Regions from separate parts of the Streptomyces sp. NPDC013187 genome, predicted to be linked through region 2. Evidence: riboswitches for the same ligand, from Rfam matches in the RefSeq annotation. Region 2 holds a riboswitch; the other holds the start of a gene.

Evidence for each region. Region 2 has a riboswitch for glycine ahead of gcvP (aminomethyl-transferring glycine dehydrogenase). Riboswitches for the same ligand answer to the same signal wherever they lie in the genome.
Region 1: it holds a riboswitch for glycine, as region 2 does, so the genes downstream of both, gcvT (glycine cleavage system aminomethyltransferase GcvT) here and gcvP (aminomethyl-transferring glycine dehydrogenase) in region 2, are expected to answer to the same signal.

The regions. Positions count from the first base shown of each region.
Region 1 covers NZ_JBIBAF010000030.1:10,592-14,845, forward strand. The annotation lists gene ACFY5B_RS38355 (enhanced serine sensitivity protein SseB C-terminal domain-containing protein) at 1-515, opposite strand, end outside; gene ACFY5B_RS38360 (enhanced serine sensitivity protein SseB) at 655-1,443, opposite strand; gene ACFY5B_RS38365 (AAA family ATPase) at 1,547-2,212, opposite strand; glycine riboswitch at 2,435-2,535, shown strand; gene gcvT (glycine cleavage system aminomethyltransferase GcvT) at 2,640-3,812, shown strand; gene gcvH (glycine cleavage system protein GcvH) at 3,916-4,254, shown strand, end outside.
Region 2 covers NZ_JBIBAF010000012.1:8,974-13,227, forward strand. The annotation lists gene ACFY5B_RS25260 (MerR family transcriptional regulator) at 1-86, shown strand, start outside; gene ACFY5B_RS25265 (DNA polymerase IV) at 391-1,845, shown strand; gene ACFY5B_RS25270 (PRC-barrel domain-containing protein) at 1,764-2,138, opposite strand; glycine riboswitch at 2,252-2,347, shown strand; gene gcvP (aminomethyl-transferring glycine dehydrogenase) at 2,523-4,254, shown strand, end outside.

The DNA.
Region 1 (4,254 bases), on a different contig from region 2:
CAGGCGCGGCGCAGCGAGCGGACGGCCGGGGTGCGGTGGGCGTTCTGCGCGAGCAGGGCGTAGAACTGCGGGACCTCGATGGCGGGTTCGGACAGGCGCAGGGGTCCGGCGGGCTGGCGGTCCAGGCCCGTGGCGATCCGGCGCAGGTCGAGCCACGGGATGCCGACGCCGCCGCCGGGGGCGTGCGGGTTGAGCCAGAGGCCGTAGTGGTCGGGGTAGAGGGCACGGGCGACGTCGAGTCCGTCGACCACCTCGTACGAGCGGTTCCAGCCGCTGGCGGAGAGCTCCTGGGCGGAGGTCACGCAGGGGGCGTAGCCGTGGCCGTCGACGTCCATGTTCCCGTACTGGGCGTCGGGTGAGCCGGCCTGGCCGTGCCACAGGAGCATCCAGATCTGGCCGGTGTGCGGGGTCGCGAGCGCGCGCAGGAGTGCCTCGTAGGCGTCGTAACGCCCGGGCGTGACCTGGCGCAGCATGTGCTCGACCTGTCCGGCCGCGGCCGTGCCGCTCGCGCTCACCTTTACCGCCCCTTCGTACAACGCCTCGACGGTGCCCTAGCTTAAGCCCGCCCACGGGGTAGGGGGTTGCCCTCGCTTGGCGGGTGCGGGTCGATGTGTGGCAGGTCGCGCAGTTCCCCGCGCCCCTGGGGCGGCTGCCCTAACGCTGGTAGAAGGGCCGGACCCTCTCCCGCATCCAGGCACCCACGGGGTCCTCCGTCACGTCCAGGAGCACCAGGTTGACCGGCCAGGGGGCCGGGGCGGCGGTGACGGCACGGGTGAGGGCGTCCAGGGGGAGGACGCGCAGGTCGCCCTCCCACTGGGAGAGTTCGACGCCGACGAACATCACCGGGTCGGCGGTCTCGATCGCGGCGAGGCAGCGGCGGGCGGTGACGACGACGCCGGTCGCCTCGAACTCGGCGGCCGCGGCGGCGAGGAAGTCCACCGGGTCGTCCTGCCAGTCGGGCTCGAAGAGGCGGACCCGGCCGCCGCTCGCGGGGCCGTCCAGCGGGGTCCGGCCGGCCCGGCACAGCTCGGCCACGGCGGGCGGCGGCAGCGGGATGCCCACCACCCCGCCCGGGTTGACGGCTATCCCCGCGTGCGGGGGAAGGCCGCGGGCGAACTCCACCGCGGGCGCGATGGTGTAGGACATCTGCGCGCCCACGACCTGGCGGAACTGCTCCTCGGAGCTGAACACCGGCACGAACGCCTGGCCGTCGATCTCGATGCCGGGCAGGTCGAGGGGACCGCTGTGCGGGCCGCCGCCGTTGGGCAGCGGGATCCAGAGGAAGCTCCGGCCGAGCACCTCGACGATCCGCCCGCCGGCGGCCGGCCCGGCGCCCAGGGAGGCCGAGAGCACCTCCTCCAGCTCGTTGCCGGGCCAACCGCCGTGCGGGTGGGTCTGTGTCTGCGCCGGGAAGTCCGCGGAGAAGTCCGCCGGGATGTCCATCTGCCTACCGCCTGCCTGGAACCACTGCTGTGGCTCAAAAGGCTAACGGCTGACGGACGCCGGGCGGCAGGAGGAAGGCCGGCTTGTGGACGACCGCGCGGGCTCAGCCCGTGAAGCCGATTCTGCGGAGGCTGTTCGCCGCGTCCCGGTCGGCCAGGACGGCCGAGGCGCAGCCGGCGGGGAGGTCGCCGCGCTCCACCGCGCGCAGGAGGCGGGTGCTCGCCGCGCGGTGGCGCAGGAACGCGTAGCGCGAGACGCCGCGACCGCGGTCGCGCTGACCGGCCAGGGCCTGTTCGGGACTGACGTCGAGCAGGAGGAGGTGCAGGGCGCCACCACGGCGGCCGGCCTCGCGGGCGAGCCAGCGGCGGACCCAGGCCTGTGTGCCGCAGTCGTGCACGACGACGCCCTCGCCGGTGCGCAGGGCGCGGCGCAGCCCGGCGTAGTGGGAGAGGCGGACGAGCGGGCGGTAGAGCGCGTACGGCAGGGCGCGCGGCATGCGGGCGGCCCAGCGGTCGCGGGTGTCCTGGGAGTCGACGCGCCGGCCCGGCACGGTGCGCCGCATCAGCGTGGACTTGCCGCTGCCCGGCAGGCCCGTGACCACGACGAGGTCGCGGGGGCCGAACAGCAGCGCGTGCGGGCTCCGGCCGGCACGGTCGCGCAGGTCGCGGACGACCGGCGCCGGTGCCGGAGCACGGACCGCCCGGGCCGGTGCGGCCGGCTGCTCGGGCAGCGCGATGCCCGTCGTCGCGTACGCGGTGGTCCTGTTCACCGTGATCGTCCTCCCCTGGGGCCAGGTACGGAGTCCCATCCCCGCCGAGTGTAAAGAGAAGGTAATGCCGCAGGCCTCTCATTTACGTGCCCGTCCTGCAACAGGGCTGCTACAGGTCGCTGCGTCCGGGGGGACGGACTCGTGCACTCCCTGGGAAAGGTCCCCCTGCCGCGCCGGAAGGATGCGTGCAATGATGTGCGCGCCAACTGCATACCGGCCGTTTGAATCCGCGCGGGAGAGTCCCCAGCAGCAGCCGTCGCTGGGGCGCCGAAGGAGCAAGTCCCTCCCTTGAATCTCTCAGGCCCCGTTACCGCGCGGGCGAGGCACATCTGAAAAGCGGGCCGCCCCCTGTCCTCGACGGGGACGCGGCTCCACCCAAGGTGCAAGCCATGGACCCGTGCGGTCATGGCGAACCTCTCAGGTTCCGATGACAGATGGGGAGGATCGCCCTCGCCCGTCATGCCCCTTGGAGACACCGACCGTGAGCAGTACAGGACAACTCCGCCACACCGCGCTCGATGCCCTGCATCGTTCGCTCGGCGCGACGATGACCGACTTCGCCGGCTGGGACATGCCCCTGCGCTACGGCTCCGAGCGCGACGAGCACACCGCCGTGCGCACGCGGGCCGGGCTCTTCGACCTCTCCCACATGGGTGAGATCACCGTCACCGGGCCGCAGGCCGCCCAGCTGCTGAACTTCGCCCTGGTCGGCAACATCGCCTCGGTCGGTGTCGGCCGGGCCCGCTACACCATGATCTGCCAGGCCGACGGCGGCATCCTGGACGATCTGATCGTCTACCGGCTGGGCGAGAGCGAGTACATGGTCGTCGCCAACGCCTCGAACGCCCAGGTCGTCCTCGACGCGCTGACCGAGCGCGCGGCCGGTTTCGACGCCGAGGTGCGGGACGACCGGGACGCGTACGCGCTGATCGCCGTGCAGGGGCCGGAGTCCCCCGGGATCCTCGCGTCGCTGACCGACGCGGACCTCGACGGCCTGAAGTACTACGCCGGTCTGCCGGGCACGGTCGCCGGCGTTCCGGCGCTGATCGCGCGCACCGGGTACACCGGGGAGGACGGCTTCGAGCTGTTCGTGAAGCCCGAGCACGCGGTCCAGCTGTGGCAGGCCCTGACCAAGGCGGGCGAGGGCGTCGGGCTCGTCCCGTGCGGGCTGTCCTGCCGGGACACGCTGCGCCTGGAGGCGGGCATGCCGCTGTACGGGCACGAGCTCTCGCGGGAGCTGACGCCCTTCGACGCCGGGCTCGGGCGGGTCGTGAAGTTCGACAAGGAGGGCGACTTCGTGGGCCGCGCGGCCCTGCGTGAGGCCGCGGAGGACGCGAACCACGAGCCGCGCGTCCTCGTCGGACTCGTCGCCGAGGGGCGTCGCGTCCCGCGTGCCGGGTACGCCGTCGTCGCGGACGGCGAGGTGATCGGCGAGGTCACCTCCGGAGCCCCCTCCCCCACCCTCGGCAAGCCGATCGCGATGGCGTACGTCGACGCCGCGCACGCCGCACCCGGCACGACCGGCGTGGGCGTGGACATCCGGGGCAGTCACGAGCCGTACGAGGTCGTGGCGCTGCCGTTCTACAAGCGCCAGAAGTAGACACTGGCCGAAGGGCCGCGGCAGCGACCCCGTGCCCGTCGTCCCAGCTCACCAGCAGTCCCCCCTTCCACAGCACTCCCGCGCGTACAGGAGAATCCAGGCCATGAGCAACCCCAACGAGCTGCGCTACAGCAAGGAGCACGAGTGGCTGTCGGCCGCCGAGGACGGCGTCTCGACGGTCGGCATCACGGAGCACGCGGCCAACGCGCTCGGCGATGTCGTGTTCGTCCAGCTTCCCGAGGTCGGTGACTCCGTGTCCGCCGGCGAGACCTGCGGCGAGCTGGAGTCGACCAAGTCGGTGTCCGACCTGTACTCCCCCGTCTCCGGTGAGGTCACCGAAGTGAACGAGGACGTCGTGAACGACCCGTCGCTGGTGAACTCGGCCCCCTTCGAGGGCGGCTGGCTGTTCAAGGTGCGGGTCACGGACGAGCCGGGCGACCTG
Region 2 (4,254 bases):
ACGGCGAGCGGATCGACACCGGTGAGACCCTGGTCGGACCCAACCCGGCGGACGAGCTGGCCCGTCGGCGGAACCGGGCCGTCTGAGCCGCCCTGCGGCAGGGGGGTGCGCGGTCGAAGGAGGCGGGACGCTTTCGCGCCGGGCCGTAAGCGCTTTCTGGAGGGGGCGTCGCCGGGCTCGTGAGCGGTCTCCGTCAGCGGCGTTCCCGGGGGCGTGAGCGGTCTCCGTCAGCGGCGTTCCCGGGGGCGTGAGCGGTCTCCGTCAGGGGGTGTTGCCGGGGGCGTGAGCGGTCTCTGCCGGGGGGTGTTGCCGGGGTCGTGCGCGGTTCGCCGTGAGCGTTCGTAGCGGCCGGGCGGGGCATTGTCAGTGGCGTGGTGCAGCATCGGAGGTGTGAGAACCTCGCCCACGATCCTGCATCTCGACATGGATGCCTTCTACGCCTCCGTGGAGCAGGCGTCCAAGCCGAGTCTGCGCGGGAAGGCCGTGGTCGTGGGCGGACTCGGGCCGCGGGGCGTGGTGGCGACCGCGTCGTACGAAGCCCGGGTCTTCGGGGTGCATTCGGCGATGCCCATGGGACAGGCCCGGCGGCTCGCGCCGAACGCCGCGTATCTCGTGCCGCGCTTCACGCTCTACAAGTCGATCAGCGAGCGGGTGATGGAGCTGCTGCGCGCGCTGTCGCCGCTGGTGGAGCCGCTGAGCCTGGACGAGGCCTTCGTGGACCTGGAGGCCGGGGGCGTGGCCTGGGACGAGCGGTCGGCGCGGCTGGCCGGGGTGAAGCTGCGCGCGGACATCCGTGCCGCCACGGGGCTCACGGGGTCGGTGGGGCTCGCCGCCTCCAAGATGCTCGCGAAGATCGCCTCGGAGGAGGCCAAACCCGACGGGCTGGTGGTGATCGAGCCGGGGACGGAGCGGGCCATGCTCGGGCCGATGTCGGTGCGGACACTGCCGGGGGTGGGGCCGGCCACGGGTGACCATCTGAGGCGGGCCGGGATCACCACGGTCGAGGAGATCGTCGAGGCGGGCGAGGACGAACTGGTCCGGCTGCTGGGAAAGGCGCACGGGCATGGTCTCTACGCCATGGCGCTGGCGCGGGACGACCGGCCCGTGGTGGCGGAGCGCGAGGCGAAGTCGGTGTCGGTCGAGGACACCTATGACGTCGACATCCACGACCGGACGCGGGTCGGGCTGGAGGTGCAGCGGCTCGCCGAGCGGTGCGTGCGGCGGCTGCGCGGGGCAGGGCTGTCCGGGCGGACGATCGTGCTGAAGGTGCGGCGGTACGACTTCTCGACGCTCACCCGCTCCGAGACGCTGCGCGGGCCCACGGACGACCCCGCGGTGGTCCGCGAGGCGGCGGCCAGACTGCTGGACTCGGTCGACACGACCGGCGGGGTGCGGTTGCTCGGGGTGGGGGTCAGCGGACTCGCCGACTACACGCAGGAGGACCTGTTCGCCCAGGCGGCGGGAGAGCGGGCGGTCGGGGAAGGCCCGGTCGAGGAGCATCCCGTGGCGCCGGCCGAGGAGCGGCCGCCGCTCGCCGAGCGGCGCTGGCCCGCCGGGCACGATGTGCGGCACGCCGAGTTCGGGCACGGCTGGGTGCAGGGCAGCGGCCTGGGGCGGGTCACCGTACGGTTCGAGACGCCCGACTCGGGGCCCGGGCGGGTGCGGACCTTCCGGGTCGACGACCCGGATCTGGAGGCGGCGGATCCGTTGCCCTTGGTCTTACGGGGACCCCAGCAGGGAGACCGCGTGCCCGGGGCGGGGCCTCAGGCCGTCTCGTCGGTGCCCGCCAGCTTGCCGAATTCGTGGTCCGGGAGCGGGGGCGGGGCGGCGACGTCGAGGCCGTAGTGGTGGTAGAGCTGCAATTCCTGCTCGGGGGAGAGATGGCGGCCGACGCCGAAGTCTGGGGCGTCCTTAATCAGGGCGCGTTCGAAGGGGACGTGGAGGGCTCCCTCGATCAGTTCGCTGGGCTCCAGGGGGACGAAGGCGTCCCTGCTGAACAGGCCGGTCCGTATGGCCGCCCACTCCGGCTCGCCGGTGGCGTCGTCGAGGTAGACCTCGTCGATGGTCCCGATCCTGGTCCCGTTGCGGTCGAACGCCTTGCGGCCGATCAGGTTGCGCGGATCGATATCGGTTCGCACGGGCCCTCCAGCTGGTCGCACCTCATCCGTAAACACTACAAAACGGTACAAGCGAGGATGTGGCCACTCGAAGGTTCGTGCGTTGACCTCGCTGGTACGCTGGCAGCGGCTGTTGACCCCGTGCGGGAGAGTCCTCCAGACACCATCGGAGGCGCCGAAGGAGCAAATCCTCCCCGGAATCTCTCAGGCACACGTACCGCACGGACGAGGTCACTCTGGAAAGCAGGGCGGGTGTCGACGGCTTCCGCTCTCACCGACGGTGAAAGCCGGAGGCCTTCGGGCGATCCGGTGAAGCTCTCAGGTTGAGATGACAGAGGGGGAGGCCGTCCGGGTACCCGTGCCGTGGTGCCCCTCGCAGGTCGTGTCGACCAGGAGGCCTCCGTAATGACCGCCCACCGCATTCCGCTCTCCGAGCTCGAAGAGGCAGTCCCCTTCGAGCAGCGCCACATCGGCCCCGACCACGAGGCCTGCGCCAAGATGCTCGCGCACGTCGGCTACGGCTCGCTGGACGAGCTGACCGCCGCCGCGGTCCCGGCCGTGATCAAGAGCGCCGAGGCGCTGGACCTGCCGGGCGCCCGCAGCGAGGCCGAGGTGATCGCCGAGCTGCGCTCCCTCGCCGACCGCAACGAGGTCCTCGGCTCCATGATCGGCCTCGGCTACTACGGCACGTTCACCCCGCCCGTCATCATGCGCAACGTCATGGAGAACCCGTCCTGGTACACGGCCTACACGCCGTACCAGCCGGAGATCTCGCAGGGCCGGCTGGAGGCGCTGCTCAACTTCCAGACGATGGTCGCCGAGCTGACCGGACTGCCGACGTCGGGCGCCTCCCTGCTCGACGAGGGCACCGCGGCCGCCGAGGCCATGGCGCTGTCGCGGCGGCTGGGCAAGAACAAGAAGGGCCTGTTCCTGGTCGACGCGGACACGCTGCCGCAGACCATCGCCGTGATCCGGACCCGCGCCGAACCGACCGGCGTCGAGGTCGTCGTCGCAGACCTGAGCGGGGGCGTCCCCGCCGAGATCGCCGAGCGCGAGATCAACGGCGTACTGCTCCAGTACCCGGGCGCCTCCGGTGCCGTGCGGGACATCAAGCCGGTCATCGACCGGGCGCACGAGCTCGGGGCGCTCGTCACGGTCGCCGCCGACCTGCTCGCGCTGACGCTGCTGAAGTCGCCCGGCGAGCTCGGCGCGGACATCGCCGTCGGCACGACGCAGCGCTTCGGCGTCCCCATGGGCTTCGGCGGACCGCACGCCGGCTACATGGCGGTCCAGGACAAGATGGCCCGCAGCCTGCCCGGGCGGCTCGTCGGCGTGTCCGTGGACGCCGACGGCAACAAGGCCTACCGGCTGGCGCTGCAGACGCGTGAGCAGCACATCCGCCGCGAGAAGGCCACCAGCAACATCTGCACCGCGCAGGTGCTGCTCGCCGTCATGGCCGGCATGTACGCCGTCTACCACGGCCCCGAGGGCCTGAAGGGCATCGCGCGGCGCACCCGCCGGTACGCCACCGTCCTCGCCGCCGGGCTCGCGAACGGCGGGGTCGAGGTCGTGCACGGCTCCTACTTCGACACCCTGACCGTGCGCGCCGAGGGCCGGGCCGCCGATGTCGTGGCCGCTGCCCGTGACAACGGGGTCAACCTGCGTCTCGTCGACGCCGACCACGTCTCCATCGCCTGCGACGAGACCACGACGCGGGCCCAGCTGCGTGCCGTATGGGCGGCCTTCGGGGTCGAGGGCGTCGTGGAGGCGCTGGACGCGGCCACCGAGGACGGGCTGCCGGGCGCGCTGCTGCGCACCGACGACTACCTGACCCACCCCGTCTTCCACCAGCACCGCTCCGAGACCGCGATGCTGCGCTACCTGCGTAAGCTGGCCGACCGCGACTACGCGCTCGACCGGGGCATGATCCCGCTGGGCTCCTGCACCATGAAGCTCAACGCGACCACCGAGATGGAGCCGGTCACCTGGCCCGAGTTCGGGCAGCTGCACCCCTTCGCGCCCGCCGGGCAGGCCGGGGGCTACCTCACTCTCATCCACGAGCTGGAGGACCGGCTCGCCGAGGTCACCGGCTACGACAAGGTCTCCCTCCAGCCGAACGCCGGATCGCAGGGCGAGC